Regions from separate parts of the Pseudoalteromonas sp. Of7M-16 genome, predicted to be linked through region 2. Evidence: riboswitches for the same ligand, from Rfam matches in the RefSeq annotation. Region 2 holds a riboswitch; the other holds the start of a gene.
What was found. Region 2 has a riboswitch for cyclic di-GMP ahead of MHN81_RS21980 (DUF4955 domain-containing protein). Riboswitches for the same ligand answer to the same signal wherever they lie in the genome.

Region 1 (9,768 bases), on a different contig from region 2:
CCATTTTAAATACGGTGAAAGGGTTCTCCTGGAATGGCAAATGATTACGGTTGTCTTTGGTTAACTGCCCTTGGCCATTGCTGTGAACGCCCAAATTTAGATAACGAAATGGTAGGTTTGGACCTAACGCATTCCCCATTGTGACGTCATAACTGTCACTGCCCCAATTTTGAGCAAGCAGGATTGGCATTCGACCATGTCCCGCGTTGGAATGTGACATGTTGACCATAAAGTTACATTCGGTTTTGACTGGTTCATAGCCTGCAGACATCACGCCTAACTGCATGCTTTCACCACTTCCCGTTGGGTTCCAAAGTGATGATATTGATCCTCCGGGTATATAAATTGATACGGTTTTATTCGGTAGCCCAGCGTTCTGCGCGTCCGCATCTCTTGCGTATAGCAAACCAGATACTAATGGCGAAGTACGGATCAGGGCGGTAGAAATCCCCGATGCCATAAACACTTTTAATAGTCTACGGCGCGACATCATCATGTTATTTAAATGTTCATCTTTCATTTTATTAACCTTCTGTATTGTGACCCGCACTATTCATTTCTGGACCAAGCCTTGCGATAGCGCACAGACTTTAATGAACCAAACTTTTCTAACATGGCTCTTGGGCTATTTTGCATCATGGCGTTAGTGAGTGTGTCTATTTCGCACATGTAACCGATTTGTTCTGTTTCGGATAAGCGCTTATCTTCTTCGCTGGTTGGGTCGACTGAATCGTGACCAACCCCCATAACGTAGCGGAACATTTGTTGTGGTAGGCAGCTTTGAGCGGAAGATAGATCAGCGATCACAGCACCTAATTGTTTAGCGCCATTAAATGGAATTGATTCACTGACTTCTGCGTATTTCTCAGGCGCGAAGAGGGTACCCGATGCATCTATCGTATTGCCATTATTATCGGTACTTCTCACTTTGCCCACCGCGTCAAAGTCTTCCATTCCGAATCCCATCGGGTTGATATACTTTTCGTGACAAGCAGAGCAAGGTTGGCCTTCTGTTAAGCTGTGATATTTAAGTTTGTTTGTGGTTGCTGGGTCTTGCAGCATATCAGACAGCTCAGCCAGTCTTTGCTCTCGGGCTTCAAAAGTCCCCGCTGGTGGATCAGGCTGATCTTGACATAGCATACGACGGCGCACCCGCACTGAGCGTAGGATAGGGTGAGACTCGGCAACTTCAGCCCAGCGAGACATAAATGCACCATTGGCTAATATGCCACCACGCTCTGTGGTATCTACCTTTTGCAACTCGTCACCAGTTACACCTGCTATATTGTAGTGCTCTGCCAATAATTGATTTACAAACGTGTAGTTAGCGGTATAAAGGGAGCTGAAACTTTCATTAGGCTGGGTCATGATGTATGAAAAGGTTTCACTCATCTCGGCCTTCATTGCCGGCACCAATGCAGCAAAACCTGGGTAGAAGTTTTGATCTTTGGTTGCAACTTCTAAATTTCCTGTGCCTAACCAGCTACCTACAAATTCTCCAAGCACAGATTTAGCACTTTCAGCAAGACGATTTGCATGGGCAATAATATTGGCTTCATCACGCAGCTCGTCACGCTCCGCGGCCTGCCAAAGTTGCTGATCAGGGGTTGAGCCAGTAAATGTGTAAGATAAGAATGTGGCCATCTCCCAAGATGTCAGTTCGAATGCGTCAGCATCTAGCTCTGAGTTATCTGGGTTGGGTTCTCCTAATTCATGACGATAGATAAATTGGGGTGAAGAGAGTAGCCCTTCTAAGGCGAGCTTCATACCCGCTTCAACATCTCCACCGTGGAAAAACCCAGTGGCTATCATTTTGTAATTTTGAGACTCCTCTTGCGTTAATGGACGGCGGAATATTTGCGGAGCCAGCTCGTTAACCAGGCTGTTAGCACAGTCTTCATCAATTGTTGAACAACTTAAAGCGGGAGAAAAGTTATTCTCAGCTACCCACTCTGATAGCTCTTCAGCCACTAACAAGTAATTACTGTAGTTAGATGGTTGCACACTGGCATGGGTATTGTTGATGAAAAAGCCGACTTGAGAGTCAGGGGATAAACCATCAGACACGGTAAAGTCTACACCTAGTAAGTCCTCGACCGTATTTTGGTACTCGGTTTGCGTTAATATCTTCAACTGTCTTGCCCCATATGCCACGGGGGCAATTCCTACATCACAGGTCAAAGGTGCTGGCCAAAGTGTTTGTAGATACGCAGCGATATCTGTTGCACATTGCTCATCACACGCACTTGGTGTGCCGTAAGGCATGGTGGTGACAATGGTGTCAATCAGGGTTTGTATATCTCGCTCAGTATCAAGGGCTGGAAATGAGCCCAAGCCGCCAGCTTCTGAGCCGTGACACCCTGCACACCCTGATTGATAAAGTTGCATACCTCGGGCAACGGGATCAGTTTGCGTGACAACCACACGCTCAATATTACTTGGCTCTGAAGGTACTGAGTTGTTGAGTGCAATCACTTTGTAATCAAACTCGCCCGACTCGGGCAAACCAGACTCAAAAAAGTTCGAGTTTGATGCCAGCTCGGCAGCGGTATGCCAGCGGCCATCAAGGCTTTTAAAACGAACCAGATAATCTGTCTCGTTATTGCTGTTGTCACGCCAATTCAATTGCGCTTTACCATCGATTGACAGCACGCTTGCGCTGAGCTCTGTCGGCGCAACAGGTATATCTGCCATCACAACTGGCTCAAAGCTGTCTTGCTCGGCAGACAAATAAGTGAGGTTAAAGTAGACAGGTACAGATTCACCAATGCCGGAGAGATTAGCGACAACACGTAAAGCTTCTATACCGTAATCCATATCAAAGCTTTTACTGTCGATGATAATAGGGGAAAGCGTGCTGACATTGACCTTGCCAGTAGCAAGTTTGACAACCAACACATCAAGGCTTAGCTGATGATTAACCCCATGTAAGCTCAAGTCACCAGTAATATTTTGAATGACAGGATGACCAATTTCCATGTTAGTTAAAAGCGCCGTGTCAATTTGAGCACTAAAATATGCAACGGGCAATAAATCCGTTTCAAACAATAGATCTAAAATTCGACTATTTCTGATATCTACACCAGTCGAGATGCTATTTAGATCGACTGCCAGTTTAACGTTTCCATCTGCGTCGATACTGCCAGACAGGGCCGGAGAGTCATCATTTTGCGTAATAAACTGATTGAGCTCCGCAACGTGATCTTTTTTTACGGACACATAACTCAGTGAAGAGGCTGTGCTATCGAGTTGCCACAAACCTGTTTCTGTCACTTCATCGGGTGGCGTTGTGGGCGCTGAGCTTGTGCAAATATCACCGGTTATAGTCATGGAGATGTTATCGGTTAAGCCATTTTTGTTGGCGACAAAACCCAAGCCAAATGACTGATTGGCATGGATAGTATGATTTTGTGACGTAATGGTACAACCCATGTCATTGCAGTCGAAATTGCCATTCCAGCTATTTTGCAGCGAAATGCCTTGATTCCACGTGAGCTCGATGGACCAATCATTAAAGCTTTGATCTGACTGATTTTCAATGACTATCTCAGCTTTAAAACCACTGTTCCAATTGTCTGGTATAGTGAAAGAGCACTGTGCAGCGTGAACCAAAGAGGCACAGGTCAGCAGGCTCACACTAGCTGCGAACTTGGCGATTTTGGGCGCGCTTGGCCAAATATCAGTCAAGGTAAAAAAGCGTGTTAAATTATTGCGTTTCATCTTCTTTCCCTCCTATTGCTGCGCTTCAAAAACGAGATTAAAGCTCACCGGCACGGCGTAACTGATCACAGATAAATTCGCCAGAGTTTTAAGCGTTTCAATGCCTGACTCCAAGCCAAAGTCTGTTGCGTCTAGTACGATTGGGGTTAGGCTTTGCACCAAAATTTTATTATTCGCAAGGCGTCGAATTACGACATTCGCGTTAACTTCTTTTATGACGCCTGAAAGATTTAGCGTGGCTGAGATAGATTGTTTTTCAGTGCTGCCAACAGGGAGTGCAACTAACGCAGCATAGTCAATAGAGAGTAGGGCTTCGGCGGTTGGGAATGACTCTGTATCGAATAAAAATTCTTTCATTCTGCCATCACGGGTATCGTTACCGGTATCAACACTGTTCAGATCAATGGCTAATCTTGCTACCCCTTCAGGTGTAATACTGCCGCTGATATTATTAAACGTGTGCGCTTCAACTAGGTGCTGTTTTTTAGTCGAGACAAAGTAAAGGCGAGAGCCTTGAGGGTTTAACACAAATGGTTTGCTTATGGGTGGTGTCTCTGGCGCTGATACTTGAATACTGATTGGGTCACTTACCGTACTAATTACCCCGTCACTGACTGTTAAAGTGACATTAAATACACCTTCTTCTTCATAAACATAGACAGGGCTTGGCTCGCTTGAAGTCTGTCCGTTGCCAAAGTTCCAGCTAAAAGTCAGGGGATCGCCGTCTAAATCTGAGGATTCACCGCTGTCAAAGCTTACCGATAAAGGGTAGTCACCTGCTACCACAGAGGCCGATGCAATCGCTGATGGCGCGTGATTAATATCGCCGTCTAGCGAGCATAAACCGCCGAGGGAAGGTGTGGTTGGGGTGTCATTTTCTTGCGCCTTTTGCGCATTAAAACCAAAATTTAAACTTTGACCAGGGTTGATTGTGCCATTGTAATTTTCATTGATTACTTCATAAGGGTTATTTCCACTGTGGCGACCATGCCAAACCCCAGTCAACTTGGTGTTATCTGAAAAAGCCATGAGCACTTTCCAGTTTGAAATGGCAACAGCTTCAGTATTGGTGATGGTAACTTTGCCACGAAAGCCTGAGATCCACTCTTGTTCAACTTCAAAAGTACATTGCGCTGACTCTGGCTGAGCGTCACTAATCGTGACTTGAATCGGAGCAGCGGGATAGTCTTTTGTACCATCACTGATAGTCAATAAAACAGAGTAAGCCCCAGCTTGCTCAAAGATATGCTGGGGGTTTATGTCATTTGAACTGTGTCCATCACCAAAATCCCAGCGATAACTTACATTGTCTGACGGTAAATTTGTCGCTTCGCTGGTAAAGTTGATTGTTGCGGGGGCTGCGCCTTGATTTTCAGACGCTGACGCCACAACCTTCACGTTGTCATTTTGTGAGCTTCCCTCACAAATACCAAATAACCTTGGTGTAGTAGCGTCCTGTCCGTCACTTTTTTTGACGTTAAAGCCAAACGATTTGGACGAACTCGGATTGATAGTGTTGTTCCAGCTCAGGTTTTTAAATTGATATGGACTGTTACCGCTCAGTTGGGCTCGCCAAGCATTATTGATTGACTCACCGTGAATAAATTCTAACCCCACTTCCCAGCCATTGATGGCGGACTCAGTGTTGTTATACACGGTAACTTCTGCGGTATAGCCACTTTGCCACTCATTTTTAACCTTGAACTCGCATTGCGCAGCCAAGCCGTGTATGGGATGTCCCAAAGCCATTAGGCAGAGACCGATTTTTAAAAATCGGTGCTGCTTGCTATTGTATCTATGTTGTCTCATGAAAATTCCCCGAAACATTGCCATTTGACATGTTATTTCCTTGCTGCTCATCGCTGAATAAGCGAACGACCAGATCTCACAGGCGGCAATAGCTAGCGCAATACTCAGGTATAATGAAAAACCAAGGGTTGGGGATATGACATGATATGCCATAGGCGTGAATACCGATCGGCTACGCAACGCGCATACAAACCAGAAGTATGCACATTGTCAGCAATATAAGCGTTGGCATTCAGCAACCCCGCTATCTTAGTTTTCACCTTAGACCGGAAGCTTTGCGTCCCTTTCTTTCAAAAGGTTTGCTATTTTAAGCCTGTTAAAGCAAGTTAGCTTAAAAGCGCAATAACCGCAAAGCCCCAACTGCAACTTTCACAGTATTTGCACATTTCGCTTCATAATGCTTTGTAAAGTCATACAAAATGCTCAGGATTGTTCTGATTAATTTATATAAATTAATGACTTGCTTTAAAGTGACAATGTGGATGCACAATTTGAGTTAAGGGGGCAATCCATGCTAGTTCACAGCGTCATTAGTCACATTCAGCGACTACATAAGAAAACAAACCTTTTTCATTAAAGGGGTGATAAAGCTGGCATAGGCGCATATGGCGATTCTTTCTTGGTTTAAAGCTGTTTTAATGTTGGTGAAGTGACCTTGTATCTCGTGTTATGATTTTTATATCGTTCCAATTGCGTGGGAAGTTAAGTGAAAAAAATAATATTTGATACAGATCCTGGTATTGACGACGCGATGGCGCTACTTCTAGCGCATGCTTGTCAGGATATTTAAATGGTTGGAATTACGACCACTTTTGGCAATGCAAGTATAGAAAACACAACGCGTAATGCGCTTTATTTAAAACAAGAGTTTGGTATGCATGCTGAGGTCGCTAAAGGGGTAAACGTACCGCTAGATCAAGTGAAAACAGAGCCTGCAACCCTTGTACATGGTGATAATGGCTTAGGTAATATTGAATTACCTGATCAAATAAATACACCTCTATCACCACTCATTGCACATGATTTCATTGTTGAAACAATAAAAAAGCAACCGGGAGAAATCACCTTAGTTGCGGTAGGTAGACTTACAAATTTAGCCCTAGCAATTGAAAAAGCTCCTGAAATCGGCAAGTTAGTGAAAGAAGTCATCATTATGGGTGGGGCTTTTGGACATAACGGTCATACGGGTAATCTGACACCGTTTGCCGAAGCGAATGTGTACGGAGATCCTCTTGCCGCAGATATTGTTATCAATGCAGACTGGCCAGTCACCATTGTTGGGTTAGATGTGACGCAGCAAACCCAGATGTCAAATGCGTATTTAGAGAAAGTAAGGACGAGCAGCGAAAAGTACGGTCAGTTTATTTATGACATTACACGTTTTTATGCAAAGTTTTACAATGATGACCTTGGTTTAGATGGATTTTATGTACATGACTCTTCAGCAATCATGTATTTGGTCGCACCTGAAATTTTTACAACAAAGCAAGGGCACATACGAGTCATAACCGAAGGGCCAGCAAAAGGACATACTTTATTTAAAGGTTCAGATAGGGTTTTTCCAATTGATGAATGGGCTACAGCACCAAAACAAACCATAGCAATCAACGTGGAGCCCCAAACATTTAATCAGCGTTACTTCGATATCATTTGTGGCAATTAAATTTGTTTTTCGGACTTTGGATTGGTCCGTTTTGGTTGCCAATCTAAGTTCGAAATACTTATTAAAATATAAAAGAGGTAAAATTGGAAAGTCACAAATTTATTGCTTGGATAATTTCGTTTTGCTTCACATTTTAATCTACAAAAAATCTCCACATATAGCCGCGATATGCGAGAATTCATGCTAATATGCTTTTATTTTCCTTGGTCAGTTTTAAAAGTCCCAGTGAAACACTGAGGATTTTTATCTATGACTACAACGTTCTGTGCGATTCTTTTAATTCAAATATGTGAACGCTATTTACTGATTGAATATGAATTTGGCGGCTCCGCACCAAAGGGTAAATTATAAAGGTAAGTTATTCGTATCTTGTTGTTTTTATTTGTGGTTTCTTCTCTACCTATTAGTGCAAAAACATTCGAGATTAGAGGTTTCAAAAACGCCAGCCAGTTGATTTGGGATGATAATTTCAAATTGCATATAAATGAATTTTTTGGCAGCAAAAGTAAGCAGTATTTCTGGGCAAATGAAAAAATCTCTGATCAGGTTAAAGCTGGTTTTAGTGGTGCCCCAGATCAAGTAAAAGCTCTTGGTAGTAATGCATATATTGTCAGTGCTTGTCGGCATCAATCTTGTGATGAAAAATCAGCTTATATCACAAACGGTGACTTAGAGCTTTTTGCAATCATTGCATACCATTGTGAAAATAATTCGGGTGAAATTGAATTTTGCTCAGATGGACAATTGGTTATTTTTTATAAGAATGTCTCTGCCAAGGATTTGTTGAGCAATCACCTTATCAACTGGAAAGACGATCATGCGCCTAAGGCTGCGGTCGTATTCGAAAATATAAATTAACAGGTTGTTCAGAGTAATTAGGCACGCGTGGTATTTCTAATATGCGAGAGTCTAATGGTTAAGGTGGCATGAAGAAGCTTTGGTATTTCGTGCCTCACACCTTAGCAAGTTGCTATATTCATTGAGGTTTAATGTAGCTGGAAACATTTGTCGTCATTTTGATTTTTTACCGTATAGCAGCCGTTGTAACAAATATAGGTAATTCAAATAATGATAAAGAGCTTCACTATCTTAAAGCCTAAATTCTTGGAAGAAAACCCTGAAATCGTAATATGTGACATAGGTGATTTTGGTGACTATTTCTATAGCTATTTCAAGGGTGGTAAAAGGCATTATAATTTATTGACAGTATGAAAAGGCGAAACTTGCAGTGTCCTAAAATTGTCCAAATGTACGGAGCGGATGAGCTAGAAAGAGGTAGATGGTTGTCTTATCCTCCTCATTAAGTACAAACTTTATATTAGAGCTCTCCAGTTTAGTTCACGGAGTTACTGGCAGATACTACGAAAGGTAGCGTTGCCTAATAAGTAAGATACAGAACACTTCTTAATTTAGAAGGCTTTAACACCTTCTAACTAACTTAAATGCCCCGGTGAAACACTGAGGCTTTTATATTTGGCTAAAATGTTCTGTGTGATTCGTTTAATTAAACTCTGTAAAAGCTATTTACTGATCACATAGGATTTGGGCGGCTCTACTGCTAATAAATGACGCACAAAATAATCCCAACGCTGCCTTACAAAGTATGGGTTTTTATCAAGTACGTGCCCCATATTAGGATAAATCATCAGGTCAAAGTCCTTGTTGGCTTTCATGAGTGCGTCAGCCAGTTGCAAAGTGGCTGCAGGGTGCACATTGGTGTCTAACTCGCCATGGGCAATAAGTAATTTGCCTTGTAAATGTTTTGCCCAATTTAAGTTTGATTGTGCTTCCCATTCAGGTGTTTCTGGGTAGCCCATCCACATTTCATTCCAACCAGCCTTGTCTACTCTAAAGTCATGATTACCTGATGCTGATACGCCGACTTTAAAAAAGTCAGGATACTTAAACATCGCATGCGCCGTATCGTAACCACCGGCACTAAAACCAAAAATGCCTACTCGGTTAAGATCCAGAAAGTCAAAGCGTTTGCCAAGCTGTTTAATCGCAGTAACGTGATCATCACTGCCACCACTTAAGTTTTTAAATGAGTATTCGTGGAACGCTCGGCCACGCTTGTTAGTACCGCGGCCATCCATTTTTATGACTACAAACCCGAGTTCAGCAAGTGCATTCGCTTGGCTGCGATAGGTTACAAAAGATTTAGGTGTAAAAAAGTTGTGTGGTCCAGTATATATGTCATCAATTACCGGATACTTTTTATTGGGGTCAAAGTTAGAAGGTAAATACATCAAACCATATAGAGGCGTTTTACCATCACCTGCAATGACTGAAAATGGTCTAGGTGGTTGCCATCCCAACGCGATTAGCGCGCTAGTATCGGCTTTTTGTAATGTTCGAATAATTGTACCATCTTGGGTGCTACGCAATATTGAAATAGGGGCTTGTGTGGCGGTCGAGTAGGTATCTATAAAGTACTTAAAGTCAGGCGATAGTCGAGTATCGTGCTCGGCAACTTCAGGGGTCAGCAATGTTAAGTTGCGACCATCTAGATCCACCCTATAAAGATGACGAAGGTAAGGGTCTCTATCTGTTTCTCTGCCAGACGCCTCAAAGTA
Region 2 (9,768 bases):
GCACAGAGGCGAATATTTTTTTCATATTTTTTCATGTTAAATCAAAACGCTTGCATGCTAGGCAACAAATGTGTGACAAATATGGATCATGTAAAGGGGGTTTACAGCTTGGCAGTACGTAAAATTTTGCTCTGAAGTAGGCTATGTTAGTAAAATTATGATTTGGGAAGAAAAATACTTAGTAAAATGTGGATCCAAGCTTGCCAAGTTAGTTAGTAAAAAAGTGTTCTGCCTATTAATTGAGGCGACGTACAGCCGTAGTTGTTGCAACAAGGGCAATACTGGTGGCGTATAGACGCTGTTTTTAAGTCAAAAAGTGGTGTTTAACCTCAATTTACTTGCGGTATTTTATTGGTGCAACTCAGCTAGTATTTTTCTGATCTGTTTCAGTTGGTGTGCGTAAAATCGTGATCTCAATATGCAGGAGATGATATTTGCAAGATACAATGATAAGCACAAAAAGGGCCCAACGGGCCCAAGTTGGGATTTCCTGTACTAAAATTGATTCATGGTATTAGCTTCACCACCTGCCTTCAGCGCATTGTCCCCACTAAAGTACTCTTTGTGCGTGTCACCAATGTTGGAGCCTGCTAAATCTTGGTGTTTTACTGAAGCTTGCTCACGGCGGATTTCCTGTCTTTGAACATCTCGTACGTATGCAAGCATACCGAGCTCCCCAAAATAGCCTTCGGCTAAAATGTCAGTACTCAATGCGACAGTGTGATAGGTTGGCAAGGTGATCAGGTGGTGAAAGATACCTGCTTGTGTTGCGCCATCAAGTTGAAAGCTTTTTACTTTTTCATCTGCGATTTGTGCAAGTTCGGTGGTATCAAGCTCTGGTGCCATAAGCGCTTTAGGGTCAACTGTTGGATCTGGGTAGACTGAAATATCTTTGCCCTGTGCCTTGAGTGTTTCGTACGCCTGCTCCCTGAATTTTAATGTCCAATTGAATGAAGGCGAATTATTATAAACCAGCTTGGCATTAGGTACTTGCTCCCTGATGCGATTAACCAATTCAGCAATTTGGTCTACATTGGGTTTTTCTGTTTCAATCCATAATAAATCTGCACCTGCTTGTAAACTTGTTACGCAGTCCAATACTACTCTATCTTTTTCAGTTCCCTCTTTAAATTGATAAAGTCCATTGTCTAAGCGCACTGGCTTTTGCAATTTGCCTTCTAGCTTGATGGCCATTTCCCCATCTGTAAGCTGATCAAGGTCGACAATCGGCTGGGTGTCTAAAAATGCTGTATATTGGCTAGCGATATCCCCGGGCTGTTTAGAAACCGGAATTTTTTGTGTCAAACTAGCTCCGAGAGAGTCTGTGCGGGCTACAATGATCCCGTCTTCAATACCTAGTTCTAAAAATGCATATCGAACAGCATTAATTTTTGCAAGGAAGTCTTCATGAGGTACTGTTACTTTACCTGCTTGGTGTCCGCATTGTTTGGCATCTGATACTTGGTTTTCAATTTGAATGGCGCAAGCTCCGGCTTCTATCATTTGTTTTGCGAGCAAGTAAGTGGCTTCTTCGTTGCCAAAACCTGCATCAATATCAGCGATGATAGGCACTATATGAGTTTCAAAGTTATCGATTTCTAATTGAAGTTGACTCGTATCTTGACCATTTAACTTCGCGGTATCGAGTGCTTTATACAAATGATCCAACTCCCTCGCATCAGCCTGTTTTAAGAAGGTATATATTTCTTCAATGAGCTTAGGAACCGCTGTTTTTTCGTGCATGCTTTGGTCTGGTAACGGGCCAAACTCAGATCGCAGTGCCGCTACCATCCAACCACTTAAGTATACATAAGCGCCTTTGGTTGTTTTTTGGTGTCTTTTAATGGCCATCATCATTTGTTGAGCCGTAAAGCCATGCCAACACCCCAGTGATTGAGTGTATTGTGTAGGATCTGCATCGTAACGAGCCATGTCCTCACGCATAATTTTCGCCGTGTACTTCGCGATATCTAACCCTGTTTTAAAGCGATTTTGTAAGTGCATTCTGCTTGCATATTCAGGGTTAATTGATTGCCAATTGTGTGTTTTTGTTGCGCATAAGGTAGTAAAGCGGTCAATTTGAGACTGGTAATTGCTCATGATTAATATCCTTCGAACGAGTTGTACACTAAATAAAAAGATTTGCCTAAGCGTTATGTGTGAGAGTTGCTGCGGCTTAATTAAACACTAGAACGGCTTTTATAATTTTTTAAATTTATAGTTGTTATTGTGAGTATATTTATTATGAATGGCGAAAGGGGTTTGTTTTTGTACAAATTGCTTTATTTTTGAATAACCCGTTCAAAATTAATTCGCATTAGGAACTCTGCTATGAATGCAACTGTGACAAACGCTGGGCTCACTATTGATGCTGACTTTTTTGATTTTGTGAATCAAGAGTTGCTCGATGGTCTACCCCTTAGCTCTGAATCGTTTTGGGATGGTTTGGCCAATATTGTAGATACACTCTCACCCATAAATCGTGCCTTACTCGAAAAGCGAAATAGCTTACAAGCTAAGGTTGATGACTATCATCGGCAAAATGTCAGTTGGGATGCCAAAAAATATCGGACATTTTTGGAATCTATTGGTTATTTGTTGCCACAGCCATCAGATTTCAACATTGTGACTGAACATTCTGAGCCTGAAATCGCTCTGGCTGCTGCACCACAATTGGTTGTTCCGGTGAACAACGCACGGTTTGCACTCAATGCGGCCAATGCGCGTTGGGGCTCCCTTTATGATGCCTTGTATGGGACGGATGTGATAAGTGAAGATGAAGGAGCTGAAAAAGGTAAAGAATACAACCCTGTACGCGGGTTTAAGGTGATGGCGTATGCAAGGCAACTATTGGATAAAATATTGCCTCTGAACGGTGGTTCACATATTGAAAGCACCCACTATGGCATTGTCGATAGTCGTTTAATTGTGACATTGAATGATAGCCGTCAGGTGACGCTTGCAGATCCAGAACAATTGATCGGATATTGTGGGCAATTGCAAAATCCTGCTGCGGTCTTAGTAAAACATCACGGCCTTCATATTGAGATCTGTATTGATCATGAGGATCCTATTGGAAAGGTTGATAAAGCGGGGATCAAAGACGTGATCTTGGAGTCAGCTTTAACAACGATTATGGATTGCGAAGACTCTGTAGCGGCTGTGGACGCTGAAGATAAAATCGTGGTTTATCGAAACTGGCTCGGTTTGAATAAAGGCAATTTAGTTGAAGAGTTTGTAAAAAATGGTCTGGCAGTTGAACGATGCCTAGCGAATGACAGAAGTTATAACTCACTCCATGGCGAGGTTTTTACTCTAAGTGGTAGAGCAATGATGTTTGTTCGCAATGTGGGTCATTTGATGACAACCCCTGCGGTACTTGACTCTGAAGGTCGAGAAATCTTTGAAGGAATACTTGATGCCATGGTAACGTCAGTTGCCGCCATGCATGACCTGAGAGGTAATAGCCCGTATCGGAATAGCAAATCTGCCAGTATAAATATTGTAAAACCCAAAATGCATGGCCCCGAGGAAGTTGCCTTTACAACCGAGTTATTTAACGCTGTAGAGCGAGCATTGGGATTGCCAGAAAATACGATTAAAATGGGGATCATGGATGAAGAGCGACGTACTTCTGTCAACTTAAAAGCGTGCATAGCAGCTGCCAGATCTCGTGTTGTATTCATAAATACAGGGTTTTTAGATCGCACCGGAGATGAGATCCATACATCTATGCTTGCCGGAGCTGTTAGGCCAAAAGAAGTGATCAAATCTCAACCGTGGATCTCGGCCTATGAGCGCCAGAATGTTGAAGTCGGTTTAGAAACAGGCTTCAAAGGTAAAGCACAAATTGGTAAAGGAATGTGGCCAAAACCAGATAACATGGCGCAGATGATGGCCTTAAAAGCAGCACAATTAGAAGCGGGAGCAAATACTGCATGGGTCCCCTCACCCACTGCTGCAACGCTGCATGCTATCCACTATCATGAGGTTGATGTTCTAGCTCAACAAGTCAAAATCTCGCGTTCTCAACATGCGTGTTTGGAAGACTTATTGACTCCTCCTTTGTTGCATGATGCCTCTTCTCTTTCTCTGTCAGATATTCAAGCTGAGTTAGACAATAATATTCAAGGTATTTTGGGCTATGTTGTGCGTTGGATAAACCAAGGTGTAGGTTGCTCAAAGGTGCCAGATATTTCTCATGTGGGTTTAATGGAAGATAGAGCAACATTGAGGATATCAAGTCAGCATATTGCAAACTGGCTAGAACATAAGGTGTGTAGCGAAGAGTTGGTATTGGCAACATTTGCTAAAATGGCCAGTGTCGTAGATAGTCAAAACAGCAGTGATCCGCACTATATTGCAATGTGTGAACATGGCCACCCAAAGGCGGATAGTTTAGCTTATAAAGCTGCGTTGGCACTTGTTTTTGAAGGTAAGCAACAGCCTAATGGCTACACAGAACCCTTGTTACATTATTATCGTAGGCTCCAAAAGTTACAGTCACATTAACAGCTAAAAGTGAGCGCTATGATTTAATCTTGGCGCTCACTTGTAAACCCCCTTTCCAATCATGTCTGCTATTCCCTATTTTTGGTAATTTGTAATTAGGTACAATTTGATACACTTTGGTATAATCCGACACGATATTTTTATCATTTTTTCAATATATTAATTAGCAAATAATAAAGATAAGAAACTGCTATGGACTCTAAATTTAAATGGCTGTCTGCTAGCCTTGTTTTGGTGAGTTTGAGCTGGATGCCTAGCGTTTACGGAAAAACAGCTCCTAGCTTTTGGGATGGGTTTGCCAATAAACGAGAAGCTGGTGGCTTTTTGTCGTTAGGTATTGGCGCGTCATACGGTGGTGGGCTACTTTCAAACATCGCGACTCGTCCACTGATAAATATTAATGGCAACTATTACTTCGAAAATGGACTGTTTGTTGAAGTACCTGGTAGTGATAGTAAGTTTGAACCTGACTGGGCTATGGGTTACAACCTGTACAATACCAATGAGTGGGAATTTGATCTCATATTCTCTTCTGCGCATTCCCACATGACTTATTATGGATATTTAGAAGGAAATTTTGCAGGCTATAGTGATGACAGGGATTTGACCGGGTATGTTGGTTTACGCGCTACAGGTGCAATTGGTCAGTACCAAATACAAACCATTTTAGCGCCTAAAGCGGATAACAGTGAGTACGATGGTGGTGCTTACGCTTCTCTTTGGGTTGCCAGATCTTGGCAAGTAAAAAATTGGAACTACTACGCTTCTATCGGGTTTCAATATCGTAACAGTAATATGTTGAACTACTATTACGGTGTGCCTTATAAATCTTCTCGGGTAGCACCATATGAAGCATCAGGTGGTGTGAATACATTACTTAAACTCGGCTTTACTAAACCAATCAGTGAAAGCTGGGTGGTTGATGGTTCTATCGGGTTTACAGATTACGCAAGTAGTATAGATAAAAGCCCCTACTCTATTGATGCACTAAAGTATGTATCTAACCGTAGTAAGTTAGGTCGCAATGTTAACATCACTCTGAGTTACGTATTTTAGGGGGCGATGTGAACAAGTATCTTTTTGGATTTTTATTAGCCCCGACGTTAACCTTTGCTGCGTCCAATAACCCCAACTTTATCGTTAAACCACAACAATGTGTTGCACTAGAACAAGGCCAGGAATGCTTTATCGATGTTTCGGTCAATTGGCAGGTAAGCGATGAAGGCAATTTTTGTTTATTTGCCAATGAAACACGGCTGCACTGCTGGCAGCGCAACAATCGAGGACAGTGGAAAAGCGAATTGGTCATGACTGATGATGTCGTGATGAGTTTGAAAAATAGCAGTGACAAAGTGATATTTAGCGACAAAGTTAAATATGCTTGGATCTATAAAAAACGCAAAAGCAAAGCCGTTCGTTGGCGAATGTTTTAAGGAATTTAGGATGAATGAGTGCAAGATTGCGTTGGTTGAGGATGATGTGGAATTGGCACAGTGGATAGCCGATTATCTCGAAGCAAAGCAGTATCAGGTATCCGTATATCATGACGGGTTAGCTGGCCTTGAAGGTGTAAAAAAAACACAGCCTGACTTGGTTATTTTGGATGGCATGTTACCTAGTATGGATGGTTTAGATGTGTGCAAAGCACTTCGACAGTCGATGCAAACACCTATATTGATGTTAACTGCCAGAGATGAGGAAGTTGACGAAATATTGGGTCTAGAGATGGGAGCCGATGACTATTTAACCAAGCCAGTAAGAGGTCGGTTGCTTGAGGCGAGAATGAGAACCCTCCTACGGCGCTCGGCTGCTACGCAAGCTACGGTGAGTGAGCGATTGGTGCTCGGTGCACTCGAAGTCGACTCTGACAATCGCCAAGTAACACTTAATGGCAACAATATCCAAGTCTCAAGCAATGAATTTGATGTGCTTTGGGTACTGGCGAGTCGCGCTGGAAGTGTTGTGACACGACAGGATCTGGTGCAGGAGTTGCGCGGCTTCGAATACGACGGGTTTGACCGTACTATCGACTTACGAGTATCTCGACTTCGCAAAAAGTTGGGTGATACACAAGCACCATACAAAATAGCGACAGTGTGGGGTAAAGGGTATCAGTTGGCGAAAGACACTTGGTAAGCCGATAAATTAAAGGAACAAATACAATATGTGGCGGTTTGTTGTTGCGCTCGTGAGTGTTTTATTGATCGCAAGTATCTTGTTAGGGCAAATATTCGATACATTATATTCATCAGACGATACTAGCGAGCCTTTGGTGAGCGAGCAATTGTCACTTACCTTGCCGCTTTTAAAGTTAATGGCATTAGGTGAGGTATCTGATTTTGACCCCAACCTCATGAAAGATGAGAATAATCAACGTAACGCCATATTGTATACGCGTGCAATGGACGAGTATCCGCTACCGGCTCTTTTACAGGAGCAATTGAAAAGGCAAGAGCCTGTTTATTTAGAAACGCAAGAGCACGTGATGGTACACCTATTGACCAGTACGCACGACATTTTAATCTACCAGTACGATAAACAAATTGAAAAAGAAGACTATCGCCTTTCCTTAACACTGTCTTTTTACCTCCTTTTGGTCATCGTTATCGTTATTTTTTTAGCGCCCTTTGTCAGACGTTTAATGCGATTGAGTGCGGCTGCGACCAAACTTGGAGACGGTCAGCTTGATGTCAGGTTACAGGTTGGTACGCTTTGGTACATCCGTGATATTGAGTTATCGTTTAATCAAATGGCCAGTAAAATTAGTCTCTTAATGGATGATATTAAGTTGCTGGCAGGCGGCCTATCTCATGAGTTGAGGACCCCGTTGGCGCGGGTACGGATGGGGCTGGATACGCTCGTTGAAGCTCAAGATGAGCAATTGCGAACCAAGTATGAGTCTCGAGTAAATCAGCAACTAGATGATATGGAAGGATTACTCATACATATGCTAGATTTTGCGAGATTGCAGCATAGTTTAGATGACGCAAAACCCAATAAAATGGACTTGGCTCAGATGCTATCGAGCTTAATCTCCAATACCTATCATGGATCTGTTGAATTTACCCTGCCATCAGAGAGTGTGTGTATCAATGCCGATTTACGATATTTGAATATGGCTGTGTCAAACATCATTGATAATGCTATTAAATATGGGCGTAGCAAGTGTGCAGTTAAAGTCTTTTATGAAAATAACGACATAGCAGTCAGTATAAGTGATGATGGTCAGGGGATTGATGCAGAAAAAAGAGCGACTGTATTTAAGCCTTTTGTCAGACTGGATAGGCAACAGTGCCCAGGCTTTGGGATCGGGCTAGCCTTTAGCGCCAAAATCATCTCTCGTTACCATGGCACTGTTGAGGTGGACGACTGTCCAGATTTAGGCGGCGCAAGGTTTACGCTGCGCTTTGTGAGTGAATGAAGCACATAAACATAAGTGCAATTGATAAAAAACCAGCCTTTCTATCTCAATAAATTGTCTGAATAAGCTGATTTTTTGCACCTTTTTTCCTGTGTATGTCGGTTAGTATAAGAAAATAGGGTTGTATATTGTTGAAGAATAGTACCTTTAAGTGGGAATATTTTATCTGTAGTAAAACTTTAATAAATTATAATTCCTGATTGAACAACAGATTAGGATTTTAGCTCTAATTTGTATTTGACCTATTTGGAACCTTCCTATAAATTCCTCCTGAATTTTATACAAACTGTAGTTACTGGCAAACTAGATGAAAGTCTAGGACGCAAAGCTTCCGGTCTAAAGGCACTGTTTCTATAAGCAGAGCACATGATAGCGGGGTTGCTTCATAGTTAGGAATACTATGAATATTCATTAGGGATGTGACTGCCAGATCTACTCAATACCACTACACACTGTAGTTATTTGAGGTTAGAGATGAAACACTTTTCCAATAAGCCCCTATTGTTAGCACTATGTGCTGCAACAAGCTGGCTACCATTTCAAAGTTATGCAAACGATTTCTGGCATAGCTATTTAGACTCGAGATCAACTCAGTCAGATCTAAGAGATCCACACAGTCAAGTGGCAGATGATCAGATCATTGCTAATTTCTCTTACGCTGGATATCAATTTTCGAATCAGTCAATTCCCCAAGTGAATGAACTGGGCTACCGTGTTTTTGACGTCACAGGTTTTGGTGCCGATATCGCGCCTGGTCGTTCAGATAAGCAAGCTGTTCGTGATGCAATTGCCGCCGCTGAGCAGCATATTGATCAAGGCGGTATAGGTGCCGTCATTTATTTCCCCAATGGGACTTACGACCTCAACACTCTGTCCGACGTAGATGGTATCGATAAGTCCGATACTGCAAATGGTCGAATAAGTCGCGCAAGCGCAACCATTAAAGTATCTCGCGGAAATATGGTATTACGTGGTGAGAGCAAGCAAAGTATTTTAAAAATGGACCAGCATTTAGATTTGATATATCCAAACAAAATGTGGACAAGTCCATACTTACTCGAAATTGGTTACAACTATTCAAATCGTGATCCTAAAGTAAAAGGTGTACGTGAAGCAGTGACATCACCCAGTGGTGAGCGTTTTATTACCGATGTTATTTCTAGTCACCCGAGACAGTCTACACGCTCTGTGCAGGTTCGTGATGCATCTTTACTTAAGGTTGGCCAGTGGATTCAGCTGTCTCGATTCGATCCTCGTCCTGAAACAATTGCAAAAGCACTCTCCCCTTACAAGCTAGACGGCAACTGGGGCATGATCAAAAAAGGTCTTCGCTCACAAGAGTATCATCAAATAACAGCCTTAGAAGGTGATGTGGTCACGTTTGCGGCGGTGATCCACCATGATGTTACCAGCGATGGCTACTGGGGATTGAAAAAAGCGCCACTATTACAAAATATTGGTGTTGAAAACCTAACAATTCAAGGTAATTGGCAAGAAGCGTTCAAACACCATAAAAGCGGCGTACATGACGGTGGCTGGAGTGCTATCCGCTTCTCAAGAGTCGCCAATGCATGGTTAAGAAACGTTGAGTTCATCGACTTGAACCAAGGTGTATCTGTAGTAAATAGTGCTGCGATGACCATAAAAGACGTCGCATTTACCGGTAACCCGGGCCACATCAGTTTAGATATCAATGCCTCAACGCATGTGCTAGCACAAAATATTGATGATCAAGCTGAGCATTGGCATGCCGCTGGTTTTTCACACAAAGCGGCTGGCAATGTGATTTCAGGTTCTTCCCATTCATCAAAACGATTTCATAACTTGCATGCAAA

Region 1: another riboswitch for cyclic di-GMP. It lies ahead of MHN81_RS06015 (cellulose binding domain-containing protein); the one in region 2 lies ahead of MHN81_RS21980 (DUF4955 domain-containing protein).

The regions. Positions count from the first base shown of each region.
Region 1 covers NZ_JAKRFY010000004.1:181,474-191,241, forward strand. Annotated here, with positions in the region: gene MHN81_RS06005 (DUF1552 domain-containing protein) at 1-520, opposite strand, end outside; gene MHN81_RS06010 (DUF1592 domain-containing protein) at 550-3,720, opposite strand; gene MHN81_RS06015 (cellulose binding domain-containing protein) at 3,733-5,529, opposite strand; cyclic di-GMP riboswitch class I at 5,761-5,843, opposite strand; gene MHN81_RS06020 (nucleoside hydrolase) at 6,320-7,192, shown strand; gene MHN81_RS06025 (hypothetical protein) at 7,562-8,050, shown strand; gene MHN81_RS06030 (DPP IV N-terminal domain-containing protein) at 8,713-9,768, opposite strand, start outside.
Region 2 covers NZ_JAKRFY010000027.1:13,968-23,735, forward strand. Annotated here, with positions in the region: gene MHN81_RS21945 (ATP-binding protein) at 1-25, opposite strand, end outside; gene MHN81_RS21950 (isocitrate lyase) at 496-2,100, opposite strand; gene MHN81_RS21955 (malate synthase G) at 2,332-4,512, shown strand; gene MHN81_RS21960 (MipA/OmpV family protein) at 4,705-5,568, shown strand; gene MHN81_RS21965 (DUF3019 domain-containing protein) at 5,577-5,945, shown strand; gene MHN81_RS21970 (response regulator transcription factor) at 5,956-6,648, shown strand; gene MHN81_RS21975 (ATP-binding protein) at 6,677-7,933, shown strand; cyclic di-GMP riboswitch class I at 8,221-8,319, shown strand; gene MHN81_RS21980 (DUF4955 domain-containing protein) at 8,408-9,768, shown strand, end outside.